2 regions of the Paenibacillus shunpengii genome follow, and region 2 is predicted to be linked to the other one. Evidence: predicted binding sites of a transcription regulator. Region 2 holds the regulator's gene; the other holds the start of a gene.
What was found. The regulator Rex, encoded in region 2, represses fermentation and respiration genes when NADH is low (regulators of the CRP and FNR family bind a similar motif). The targets are predictions, from matches to a motif close to TTGTGAAATATTTCACAA.

Region 1: the regulator Rex is predicted to act here: its motif matches at 2,990-3,007, upstream of nadA (quinolinate synthase NadA).

The regions. Positions count from the first base shown of each region.
Region 1 covers NZ_JBHUMJ010000005.1:45,412-52,267, forward strand. Annotated here, with positions in the region: gene tilS (tRNA lysidine(34) synthetase TilS) at 1-14, shown strand, start outside; gene hpt (hypoxanthine phosphoribosyltransferase) at 80-619, shown strand; gene ftsH (ATP-dependent zinc metalloprotease FtsH) at 718-2,772, shown strand; gene nadA (quinolinate synthase NadA) at 3,074-4,012, shown strand; gene nadB (L-aspartate oxidase) at 4,067-5,680, shown strand; gene nadC (carboxylating nicotinate-nucleotide diphosphorylase) at 5,673-6,536, shown strand; gene ACFSVM_RS19020 (type III pantothenate kinase) at 6,543-6,856, shown strand, end outside.
Region 2 covers NZ_JBHUMJ010000002.1:3,007,173-3,014,028, reverse strand. Annotated here, with positions in the region: gene panC (pantoate--beta-alanine ligase) at 1-13, shown strand, start outside; gene panD (aspartate 1-decarboxylase) at 6-389, shown strand; gene ACFSVM_RS13990 (hypothetical protein) at 482-1,111, shown strand; gene dinG (ATP-dependent DNA helicase DinG) at 1,245-4,115, shown strand; gene ACFSVM_RS13980 (redox-sensing transcriptional repressor Rex) at 4,160-4,816, shown strand; gene ACFSVM_RS13975 (amidohydrolase) at 4,806-6,104, shown strand; gene ACFSVM_RS13970 (cell wall elongation regulator TseB-like domain-containing protein) at 6,136-6,657, shown strand; gene ACFSVM_RS13965 (hypothetical protein) at 6,832-6,856, shown strand, end outside.

The DNA.
Region 1 (6,856 bases), on a different contig from region 2:
TGGAGGAACTTTAGTGGGCCCGAGTGACAGTAATGGTGCAGGTAAGACTTTCATAGTATAACTTAGGAGGTTCGCGACGTTGCAGAACGATATTCAAGAAGTATTGATTAGTGAAGAAGAGCTTCAGAGCAAGATTAAGGAATTGGGAGAAATCCTGAGCAAGGAATATGCAGATCGCAATCCTTTAGTCATTTGTGTACTTAAAGGCGCGTTTATATTTATGGCTGATTTGGTGAAGAACATTACTGTTCCAGTCGAAATGGACTTTATGGCTGTCTCAAGCTATGGTGCTTCGACCAAGTCGTCAGGCGTTGTCAAAATCATTAAAGATCTAGACGCAAGCGTTGAGAACCGTGACGTCCTCATTGTGGAGGATATCATTGACAGCGGTCTTACACTCACTCACCTAATTGATCTTCTGCAGCGCAGAGGAGCCAAGTCAACGACAGTGGTAACCTTGTTTGATAAACCTTCAGGCCGGAAAGTCGATCTGGAGGCGGACTACACAGGATTTGTGCTGCCTGATGCATTTGTAGTCGGATACGGTTTGGATTATGCAGAGAAATACCGGAACCTCCCCTACATCGGGATTTTGAAACCGGAAATTTACACTAGCTGATATCCCAGCCATTGAGTAAGGATAACGTTCCTCCCTTTGTTGAGAAGGGCAGAATGGCTATGTTAAAATAACTTAAGTGTCTTGAGAGGAGGTAGGGGATGAATCGGTTCATCCGGAATTCTGGCTTTTATTTAATTTTATTTTTAGTAGTGGTCGGTATCTACCAGGTAATTAATGGTGGAAATGAAGCGGCTGATACCCCTAAATACAATCAGTTTCGGCAGGAGTTATCCGCTAACAACGTAAAGAATCTGAGCCTCCAATTTGACGGTTACACATATCGTGTAACAGGTCAATATAATGAAGTAGCTGAAGGCGAACCAGAGAATTTCATTACGTATATCCCTTACACTGAGACTGCTGTACAGGAAATCGTAGAGGCCAGCGAGACCAATGGCTTTGAACTTGAGCAACAACCGATGAAGGGTGACAGCATTTGGCTGACACTGCTAACATCGTTTATACCTCTTATTTTAATGTTTGTTCTATTCTTCTTTCTGTTCAATCAGGCACAGGGCGGCGGCGGCAAAGTAATGAACTTTGGCAAGAGCCGTGCACGTCTGTATAACGAAGAGAAGAAGAAGGTTACTTTTGAGGATGTCGCAGGAGCTGACGAAGAGAAGCAGGAGCTTGTCGAAGTCGTGGAGTTCTTGAAGGATCCTCGTAAATTTGCGGCAGTTGGCGCAAGAATTCCAAAAGGGGTTCTGCTTAACGGACCTCCGGGAACAGGTAAGACGCTCCTTGCTCGTGCAGTTGCAGGAGAAGCAGGCGTACCGTTCTTCAGTATTTCGGGTTCTGACTTCGTCGAAATGTTCGTCGGTGTCGGTGCATCCCGTGTACGTGACTTGTTTGAGAATGCGAAAAAGAATGCTCCATGTATCATCTTCATTGACGAGATTGATGCGGTAGGTCGTCAGCGCGGCGCCGGACTCGGCGGCGGTCATGACGAGCGTGAGCAAACGCTCAACCAGTTGCTCGTTGAAATGGACGGCTTCGGTGCAAATGAAGGTATTATCATTATTGCTGCGACGAACCGTCAAGACATTCTTGACCCAGCCCTTCTCCGCCCAGGACGTTTTGACCGTCAAATCACGGTAGACCGTCCGGACGTTAAAGGCCGTGAGGCAGTTCTGAAAGTACATGCGCGCAACAAACCACTTACGAAAGACGTTAAGATGGATGTAATTGCGAAGCGTACTACTGGGTTTACCGGTGCAGACCTGGAGAACCTGCTGAATGAAGCAGCCCTTCTGGCTGCAAGACGTAATCGTAAAGACATCTCCATGCGTGAGATGGATGAAGCGATTGACCGTGTCATTGTCGGTACAGAGAAGAAGAGCCGTGTAGTCAGCGATCGCGAGAAGCGCATTGTCGCTTATCACGAAGCAGGCCATACGATTGTCGGATATTTCTTGGAGCATGCCGATATGGTTCATAAAGTAACGATTGTCCCACGTGGACGTGCAGGCGGATATGTTATCATGATGCCTAAAGAAGATCGTATGCTTGCAACGAAGCCAGAGCTGCTTGACCGTATTACTGGTTTGCTCGGCGGACGTGCTGCCGAAGAAATCTTTATCGGTGAAATCGGAACCGGTGCATACAGTGACTTCCAACAAGCGACAGGCATTGTACGCAGCATGGTTATGGAATATGGTATGAGTGAGAAGCTCGGACCTCTTCAATTTGGCAACTCTCAAGGACAAGTCTTCTTGGGACGCGATTTTGGACACGAGCCTAACTATAGTGATGCGATTGCACATGAAATAGACCAAGAGATGAGACGCATGATTACAGAATGCTATGATCAAGCTAAAGAATTGCTGAACAAGTATTCTAAGGAAGTGCACCTGATTGCTGAAACTCTTCTTGAGAGAGAAACCCTTGATCTTGAAGATATTAAGCAGTTGATTGAGAAAGGTGCCATTACAGACAATGGTTCTGATTCATCTGGAGGTTCTTCTGAGAGCGGCGAGCCTGTCATCGACAATGTCGGTGATGTGCGTGTTCGCATTCAAGGTAAAGAGAACAACGGATCTCAGCCTGGTGATGTTTCCAATGATGGTCCGAGTCAGACAGAGCCTGACACATCATCATCTAATCCAGAGTCTGGGGATGCGAATTCACCAGATCATAACAAACCAACGACGTAATGAATGAGTCATAAAAGAGATTAAACCGGAGAACGCAGGAGCGTTCTCCGGTTTTTTTGATTTAACATGGACAATGCCCCTTAATTTGCGACAATTTTGTGAATTGACACATAGAGGAACCTTCTGTAAATTAGGTGTAAACCTGAATCAGCTTCATGGACTCAGAAATTCAAGTGAGAATGAAATTGATCCACCGATGGTATTCGTATGTCGTACTTTGTGAATCGAATAACAAGCGATGGCATCACAAAGGTGAAAGCGGTTTTTAATCTATTGCTTATATAAGGGAGAGGGTCTTCAAGTGGAAGCATTAGCATTAGAGCGTAAGGCAGAAATGAATCGTGAACTGAAGGAACGTATTAAGGTGTTAAAGAAAGAGCGCAATGCAATTATTTTGGCACATTATTATCAACGTGATGAGATTCAGGAGGTAGCTGACTTTCGGGGTGATTCATTCCTGCTTGCTCAGAAGGCAGCACAGACCGATGCCGATGTTATTGTGTTCTGCGGTGTTCACTTCATGGGAGAGAGCGCGAAGATTCTGGCACCGGACAAGAAAGTCATTATTCCCGATGAAAGAGCCGGCTGTCCCATGGCTGACATGGTGAATGTGGATGGATTGCGCAAGCTAAAAGCACAGCATCCGAATGCGAAGGTGGTTACATATATAAACTCCTCGGCCGAGATTAAGGCAGAGACAGATATATGCTGTACTTCTTCCAATGCAGTTAAAGTCATTCAATCCTTGGATGCAGAAGAAATTATATGGGTTCCTGATAAAAATCTGGGCCATTATGTACAGCAGCATACAGACAAGAAGATGATTATCTGGGAAGGCTATTGCAATACTCATGATATGCTTACCGTAAAAGATGTCGTTGAAATGCGTGCCAAATATCCGAATGCAGAGTTTGTTGTTCACCCAGAATGCCGCCCAGAGGTCGTTGAGATGGGTGATTTTGTGGGAAGTACGACAGCTATTTTGGAATATTGCAGAGATTCGGTATGTAAAGAATTTATTGTAGGCACGGAGGACGGAACAGGATATCAGCTTCGAGTCGATAGTCCGGATAAGGAATTCCACTTTGCAACGAAGTTCTTGGTCTGCCCGAACATGAAGGTGAACAATCTCAAGAAGCTGGCCAAGGCACTTGAAACCATGAAGCCTGAAATTTATGTGCCGCAGGATGTGGCTGATCGTGCTCGTTTGTCCCTTGAGCGTATGTTGCAGGTGAAATAATTCACTATGTTTTCAGCAGTCTACCTTTTATGAAGAGACGGGAGATAGCAGACGATGATTCCTTCTTACTTGGTTAATTTCAATTTGAATGAATTGCCTCGAATCGAAACCGATATTCTGATTATTGGCTCAGGTATTGCCGGACTTTACACAGCAATTGAAGCGAGCAGAGATCATCAGGTTCTTATGATTACGAAGAAAACACTCCTTGAGAGCAATACAAGGTACGCGCAAGGAGGCATTGCAGCCGTGACGGCCGAGGATGACTCACCCCTTTATCATATGCAGGATACATTAACAGCAGGAGCAGGATTGTGCCGCAGCGAAGCGGTGGAGGTACTGGTTAGTGAAGGACCGGACCGGGTTCAGGAGCTCATTCAGCTGGGGACGGCATTTGATATTGAGAACGGCGAACTTGCACTAACACAGGAAGGGGCACACAGCCATCGCCGGATATTACATGCCAATGGGGATGCAACAGGGTATGAAATCGTAAGAGCCCTGGCTAAAGAAGCAGCAGATCATCCGTCAATTAACGTATGGGATGAGCATTTTGTAATCGATCTAATCACAGAAGATGGTGAATGTATTGGTGCGCTTGTCCAGGCTGCGAATGGTCAGCGTACTTTTGTGCGAGCAGATGCCGTTGTTCTCTGTTCTGGTGGAGCAGGGCAGTTGTATCGTTATACAACGAACCCTGAGGTGGCTACTGCAGACGGTGTAGCTATGGCCTACCGGGCAGGAGCTGAGATTCGGGATATGGAGTTTATCCAGTTCCACCCGACATCATTATGTTATCCCGAGGCGCCTAGATTTCTGATCTCAGAGGCTGTACGAGGAGAAGGGGCCGTGCTGCGGAATATTCATGGGAATCGGTTCATGGAACGGTATCACCCTCAGCTGGAGCTTGCACCGAGAGATGTGGTTGCTCGTGCCATCGTCAGTGAGATGGAGGACACTCATGCGACACATGTCTATCTGGACATTACTCATGAGACGCCAGAGCTCATTAAGCGCCGTTTTCCAACAATCTATGAGACCTGTATGAGCTATGGTCTTGATATGACAATAGACTGGATTCCTGTAGCCCCAGCGGCTCACTATATGATGGGCGGTGTAAAGACGGACCTGCACGGAGAGAGCAGCATCCCTCGACTGTTCGCATGCGGTGAAGTATCCTCAACCGGGGTGCATGGAGCTAATCGACTGGCGAGTAATTCCTTGTCTGAGGCTATCGTATTTGGCAAGCGTATTGTAGATAGAATCAGACAGCTGCCTGACACCAAGCACCATATCTCTGGACTTCGCGTTCATCGTGAGCTTACCGCAGGTGCTATGGAATCTGTACATGTACGAAGGCTGGCTCTGCAGAAGGTAATGGTCAGACAAGTAGGGCTGCGCCGAACCGAATCGGGATTGTTGAAGGGTAAAATTCTACTGGAGCAGGAACGCTCTATTTTTAATACCAAGCTTGATAAGCAGGAAGAATACGAATTCGCAAATTTGCTGACCTGTGCACTGCTGGTTACAGAGGGCGCCTTATACCGGAAGGAAAGCCGTGGAGCCCATTATCGCGAGGATTATCCCGTAAGAAATGATCATCGCTGGCAGATGCATACGGTTCAGCAGCGGGATCGGGACATTGTGGAGGAAGTAAGTCATGCTTAATGGATATAATGAAGTATTGAAGGAATCAATTAAAGGCTGGCTGCAGGAGGATGTGGGTGCAGGTGACGTTACTTCCTTGACGACAATCCCGGCAGGACATAAGTCCAAAGCTGTCATTCACGCCAAGGATGAAGGTATCATTGCAGGAATTACAGTCGCTGAGCTTGTATTTCAAATTGTAGACCCAGAGCTCAAGTTTACGGCTTGTGTCCAGGATGGCGATGTGGTGACTAAGGGAACGATCCTCGCAGAAGTGGAAGGAAGCACACACCGTCTTCTGACGGGAGAACGCCTGGCTCTGAATTTGCTGCAAAGGATGTCCGGAATTGCGACAAGAACACGTAGCTATGTGGATGCTCTGGAGGGTCTTAACACAAGGCTCGTCGATACGCGGAAAACAACACCGGGTCATCGTTTGCTTGAGAAATATGCTGTCCGGGTCGGCGGCGGCCATAATCATCGGTTTGGACTTTACGATGCGGTTATGATCAAAGATAATCACATCAAAGGAGCAGGCGGGATTACTGAGGCTGTTCAGCGTGCCAGAGCTGCTATCCCCCACACCATGACGATCGAGGTCGAGGTCGAGTCGCTTGAACAACTGGACGAAGCCCTGGAAGCTGGCGCTGACATCATTATGCTGGACAATATGGACCTCATGATGATGCGTGAAGCAACTCAGCGTATCCACAGACGGTCACCTCATGTTAAAATAGAAGCTTCGGGCAATGTTTCGCTTGCTACAATTCGTGGTATTGCTGAGACGGGAGTGGATATTATATCAGTCGGCAGACTAACCTACTCTTTTGAAAGCCTTGATATCAGTTTAGATCTGAATGAAAAGAAAGGAGGATAATCCTCTTTGATTCTTGTCGTAGATGTAGGAAACAGCAATATTGTACTTGGTATTTACAAGAAGAAGGAGCTTCTTCACCATTTTCGCATTAGTACTTCCAGACAGTCGACTGTAGATGAGTATGGAGTCATGATCCATAACTTGTTTCAGATGTCAGGTATATCTGCTTCCGATATAGAAGGCGTGATTATCTCTTCTGTTGTCCCGCCGCTCGTGAACGTGCTGGAGGAGATGTGCATCAAATATGTAGGCAAAAAACCGCTGCTGGTAGGACCGGGTATTAAGACAGGACTTAATCTCCGCTACGAGAACCCGCGAGA
Region 2 (6,856 bases):
CTCCCGTGTTTAGAACATTGATGAAATCTAAAATTCACCGTGCAACGGTAACGGAAGCAAACTTAAATTATGTAGGCAGTATTACCATTGATCGTAACTTGATGGAAGCTGCAGATATTCTGGAAAATGAAAAGGTTCAAATTGTCAATAACAACAATGGAGCAAGACTGGAGACTTATGTCATTCCTGGGCCGCGCGGAACAGGTACAATTTGCCTTAATGGTGCTGCTGCACGGTTGGTTCAGCCTGGAGATACAGTTATTATTATTGCTTATGCAATGATGTCCAATGAAGAAGCAGTTCAACATAAGCCGACCGTTGTATTTGTGGACGGGGGGAATAAGCCGGTTCAAACCATGCATGAAGAAGTTCATGCGACCATTTTGTAATCCATGGAATGAAGAATGAAAAGTGCCCAAAGAGCAAAAAATGTGATTAGGTTACTGCACTAATCCATTTTGCTAAGGGTGGGATGCATGCCATGTTTCAACATCTATTTGCGGAAATGAATCAATCGCTTGATGAGATTGCCAATTACTACACCGCCGCACCCGTCGAGAAGAAACAGGAAATGCTGCAGCGATGGAACCTGCTTAAGAAAATGAGCGACGGCATTATCGACGAATGGATGTCATTTGAAGAGAAAATGGCCAAGATTCGCGAAAGTGGAATTTTCCGAGGGACAGATCCTTTTACATCGATTCCGGAGCTGGAGCTTCATACCTTTGTTAAAGGACTTGGTTATTTCAAGCTGCTCATGTATCAGCATGCTGCCGAGGAGTTTGGCAAAGTGGTGGAAGTATATCCCGATAGCCTGTTATCGAGGCTGTACCTCGCGATGTGCTACCTTCACCTGGAACAAATGCATACCGCATCTGCGGAGCTGAATCGGATCATTCTTAGCTGTGATCAGCCCAGAATGAAAGCCATGGCATACAATGCACTAGGTTGTATTCATGCGAAGCAAATGGAGCTCAAGCAGGCCCAGTCCTGCTTTGCACTTGCATTAGAACATGATCCATCCCTGCCGGAGCCGCTCTACAATCTGGAAGCATGCCGTTCCAAAAATGCCGTACTCCAGTATGGAACACAGCTGCTCTCCCTCTCCTAAGCACCTATTGAAACAGCGCAATCGCAAAAGGCGATGTCCTGACAAGACATCGCCTTTTTGTCTGTTTCATGTTCAAAAGTCTTTTTTTTTGCTATGCTACTAAAGAGACTGTAGAAGGGAACGTTTACTCATCATGAAATTTGCTGTGCTTGATTTTGAAACAACAGGTACTCAGTCCCTTGGTGAAATTATCCAGGTTGGACTTGCCATCATAGATCATGATTATACAATTAAAGACACTTTCAGCTCCTATGTGAATCCCGGCGTTCCCATTCCTCCATTTATTACGGGGTTAACGGGAATTACGGACAATGATGTGAAGGATGCTCCGGAGCTTGAGGAAATGATGATGGAGCTCGTTCCATTGCTGGATGATGTCGTACTCGTAGGGCATAATGTGAGCTTTGATTTTCATTTTTTACAAAATGCGCTTGACCGATGCGGGTACTTGCCATTTACAGGCCGCATTTTGGACACTATGGATTTCCTGAAAATTTGCTTTCCGTCCTTATCCTCCTATCAGCTGGGTTACGTAGCAGGCGAATTTGGATTCACCCATGACCGTCCACATCAGGCAGATAGTGATGCTCTGGCAACAGCACACATTTTCTTAAAGAGTCTTGAGGAGCTTAAGAGCCTGCCATTGATCACTTTACAGCGGCTTACCGATTTGTTTGCTGCGGAAGATAGTGATTTGGGCTGGTTTTTTGATGGGATTCTTTCAGAGAAAGAAATGGAGCCTATTCACGATCTGGATAATCAGACCTATTATAGACAGCTCGCGCTTAAGATTGACGATTGGTCACAGATCGCTCCGCCCAGGGATGAACATGAACCCAATCCATTAGAAAAATTAACTTTTCAAGAATATATGGATGAGGTTCAGCTGCGCCTGAAGCAAACACTGCCTCATTATGAGGAACGCGAATCCCAGAATATGATGTTCACAGAAGTGACGAAGGCGATGGATGAGGACAAGCATTTACTCATTGAAGCCGGGACAGGCACGGGGAAGTCACTGGGTTATTTGCTGCCTTCGATTTATCATAGTGTCAGACAGGAGACGAAGGTAACGGTAAGCACACATACGATCAATCTTCAGGAGCAGCTTCGTGAGCGGGATATTCCGCTACTCACGGAGGTGGTTCCTTTTCCGTTCAAAGCTGCTGTGTTCAAAGGAAGAGGGCATTACCTGTGTCTGCGTAAATTTGAACAGAAGCTGAACAACAAGGAGTTTGTAACCCCGAAGGAGGACGTATTTACTGCTGCACAGATGCTGGTATGGCTGACTCAAACCGAAACCGGTGATGATGAGGAGCTCAATCTAAGTTATCGCGGCGGTGATTTTTGGGAAACGGTACAAAGCGATTCGGATTCCTGCCTGGGCCGAAGCTGCCCTTGGTTTAAGAAATGCTTTTACCATCGTGCAAGACATGAGGCCGGCATTGCTGATGTAGTGATTACCAATCATTCCAAGCTGTTTACGGACGTTAAGGCTAGTCACCAATTGCTTCCTGCTTATGAGCATCTCGTCATAGATGAGGCGCATCAATTCGAGGAGGTCGCCGGTAAGCATCTTGGAATGCATATGAAATATTTTACGGTGGTTCATGCGCTTACCCGATTATTTAAAGATAGTCGGAACGGACAATTCCCTGCTCTGCGTCAAAAAATAGCGCAGTCCAGCCATGAGCAGATGGTGGAGTGGACCTCTGCTATTGATCAGCTGTTCCCATCCGCTCTAGAAGCGAAGGAAACTTGGGATCAGCTCAGTGAAATGCTGTTCAGCTTACTGCCAGAACGAAGTGATGCAGCCCCTGGAGAAGCAGGACAGTTCACATTAAGACTGAAGCCGCAGAACAAACCGAAGAAGTGGGATAAGCTTGCAGCAGTTGAGAATCAGTTCTATGTGACGGTTTCAGAATTGGTTCGTAAGGCAGATAAGGTTCTTAGTGAAGTAAGAGAAGATCTCGACGATTATACGGCCGACAGCCTTATTACAGACGTTACCGGGCTCGTTAAGGATCTGGCTGGCTTCAAAGATCAATTAAGACATTTCATGCGCCTTGATGATGCAGGGACCGTATATTGGCTGGAGGCCAGCGGACAATTCAAGAGCAAGTCGCTTCAGCTGTATGCAGTTCCTGTAGATGTAAGTCCTCAGCTGAAGGAAATGTTCTTTGATAAGAAGCGAAGCGTTATTTTAACCTCGGCTACTTTATCGGTAGATAAATCGTTCCAGTTTATGATCGATCAGCTTGGACTGACCGAAGCACAGGAGCAGCAGAGATTGCTCACATCACAGCTGCCGTCTCCGTTTAATTACCGGGAACAAGCTCTTCTTGTGGTTCCGCGTGATTTTCCAAGTGTGAAGGGCAGTGTGGGTGATGATCATTTTGTCAGTATGCTCGTCAAATCTTTGTCAGAGGCCGCACAGGCAACGAAGGGCAGAATGCTTGTCCTGTTTACCTCTTACAAGATGTTGAGACAAGTACATGAGCCGCTGAAGGAAGCTCTCGCCTCAAGTGATATTTCCGTGTTTGGACAAGGGGTAGACAGTGGGAGCCGGACCAAGCTGACGAGAAGATTCCAGGAGGCCAAAGCTTCTGTATTGCTTGGAACGAGCAGCTTCTGGGAAGGTGTCGATATTCCAGGAGAAGCTTTATCCTGTTTGGCTATTGTACGGCTGCCTTTCCAGCCTCCTAACCATCCTGTTGTAGAAGCCAAGAGCGAACTGCTGCAGCAGGAGAAGAAAAATCCGTTTATGAAGCTCTCGGTACCTCAGGCGGTTATTCGGTTTAAACAAGGTTTCGGAAGACTGGTGCGAACCGCTAAGGACCGAGGCATCGTTATCGTGTATGATACAAGAGTCATTGAATCGTATTATGGCAAGTACTTTTTATATTCCCTGCCAGGTCCTAAAATGGAGCATATGACAACGGACAAGATGGTTCCGCGTATCAGCGAGTGGCTAGAGGAACATGTAACGAATGAAGAGAAGTAATAGAAAGCACGGACACTGCTTGCAGTTGTGAGGGGGAATTGTAATTGAAGTCGGACAAAATTTCAGAGGCTGTCGTAAGAAGACTGCCAGTATATCTGCGTTATTTACAAGAGCTGTACAAAAGAGAAGTGACCACTGTATCTTCACAGGAGCTTGGTCTCAGACTGGATTTGAATCCAGCGCAAATCCGTAAGGATCTCGCTTATTTCGGGGATTTTGGACGCAAAGGCATCGGCTATGATGTAGCTTATCTCATCGATAAAATCAGACAAATCTTGAAGCTGGATCAACAGATTAATGTGGCACTTGTCGGTGCTGGTAATCTCGGACATGCCTTGTCGAACTATAATCGATATGTAAAAGACAATATGAAGATTGTCGCCGTATTTGATTCCCAGCCCTCGAAGATTGGCTCCAATATCAATACGCTCACGGTTCAGCCTATGGAAGAGCTGGTGAAAACAGTAAAGGATCTGAACATTAGAATCGGCATTATAACGGTTCCGGATTCGGAAGCTCAGCGTGTGGCGGATTATCTGGTGGAGGCGGGAGTTGAAGCGATCCTTAATTTTGCCCCGATTATTATCAAGGCTCCTGCTCATATCCGGATTCATACAGCGGACTTCACTACAGATCTGCTTAGTCTGGCTTATTATCTAGAGAACGAAGCAGGGAAAGAGGAGGAAGAGGATGTCAAATAAGTGGCTCATCAAGAACGGCAAATTTGCAGTAAGTGATCCTGAATGGCGAATCGTCAGCGGTTATATGCTGATTGAGGATGACCGCATCTCATATATAGGTGAAGATCTACCTGAAGGGACAGAAGGTCTTCCGGTTCATGACGGCAAGCACCAGCTGTTTATTCCTGGCCTTATCAATACACATGGTCATGCAGCGATGTCACTTCTACGCGGCTATGGCGATGATCTTGCTCTTCAGGTCTGGCTTCAAGAAAAAATGTGGCCGATGGAGGAAAAGTTCACAGCTGAGGATGTCTACTGGGGGACCTCGCTATCTGTTCTGGAAATGCTGAGAGGTGGAACTACCGCCTTCCTTGATATGTATGATCAGATGAATCAGGTGGCGAAAGTGGCACAGGAGTCGGGCATTCGCGCAAGTCTGATGCGGGGAGCGATTGGCTTCGGTTCAGATGAGCTGCGTGCATTTAAGCTGAAGGAAGCAACGACCTTTGCCCGGGAATGGCATAATCAGGCAGACGGACGTATCACGACGATGCTGTCCCCACATTCACCATATACTTGCGGACCAGAGTTTATTGAGAAATTTGTAGAAGCGGCACATGAGCTGAATTTACCCCTGCATACACATATGTCCGAAACGGCCGCTGAAGTAGAACAGAATGTAAAAGAGTATGGGCTGCGTCCAGTAGCACATCTGGAGAAGCTTGGCTTCTTCTCTAGACCTTCTCTCGTGGCACATGCTGTACATTTAACGGATGAAGAAATAGAGGTGCTCGCCAAATACAATGTGGCTGTTGCTCATAATCCTGGAAGCAACCTGAAGCTGGCGAGCGGTGTTGCGCGAGTACCTGAGCTGTTAAAAGCAGGGGTTGTTGTATCGCTTGCTACAGATGGTGCAGCAAGCAACAATAATTTGGATATGTTTGAAGAGATGCGCCTAGCTGCTCTGATTCACAAAGGAGTCAGCGGTGATCCAACCGCCGTACCTGCCACAGAAGCACTGCGTATGGGAACTGAATATGGAGCGAAGTCCATCTACATCAAGGATACGGGAGTGCTGGCACCAGGCAAAAAAGCTGATTTTGTTGCCATTGACCTGGATCAGGCTCATTTCCTGCCCTACACCGATTTGATATCACATGTCATCTATTCTGCAAGCAGCAAGGACGTTCAGCATGTCTGGGTGGATGGCAAGCAGTTAGTTAAGAACGGTGAGATGCTCACGATGGATGAAGAACGGATTAAACGCGAAGCACAAGCTGCTTTCGAAGGACTGACGTCCCGCTGATTGATGCTGGGGGCAAGAAGGGAGTTCAGCCTTGAGAAAAAAAAGAAAGTGGATACTCATCAGCATTGTGGCTTTCTTACTCGTGCTCTTAGGTATTTATTTATTTTATGAATATGTAATGAAGGATACATGGGCAGAGGAAGAAGCTGCAATCGCTATTGCAAAGGAAAAAGAAGAACTGGTTACGGTAACAAAGACACAAAAATCGGTCTGGTCTGAGGATGCCATATATTGGACAATTGAAGGTGTAAATGCCGACAATGAGCCTGTTATGGTGTGGGTACAATACGGTACTGACAAGAAGCCAAAGACAGATGAAAATAGTGTGCACAGTGAGAAGATTGAAGAAGGAACGTCGGAGGAAGAAATGCGGTCCAAGATCAGCTCACAGCTGCCTGGCATTGAAATCGTCAGACTGCAGCCGGCAGTTTATGATGAGACTTACGTCTGGCAGTTATTTTATAAAGAGAAGGACCGGTACTACTATCGTTTCTATCGTTTCAGTGATGGAACCGAGTTAGAGGAAGGATTTCAGCTTCCGATCACAGAATAAAGCACACAAAATATACCCTGAAGTGGTCGCAATTGGCCATTTCGGGGTTATTTGGATTGGAAACTGTGAAAAATAATTCATAGTTTAGATTTGGACGTCTGTATATGGTATGCTATATCTATATCCCATATCAATAATAAATAGAGTGGGTAAAATAGATGAGGAGGTTGTCACTTGAAATTACGTCCTATTCGGATAG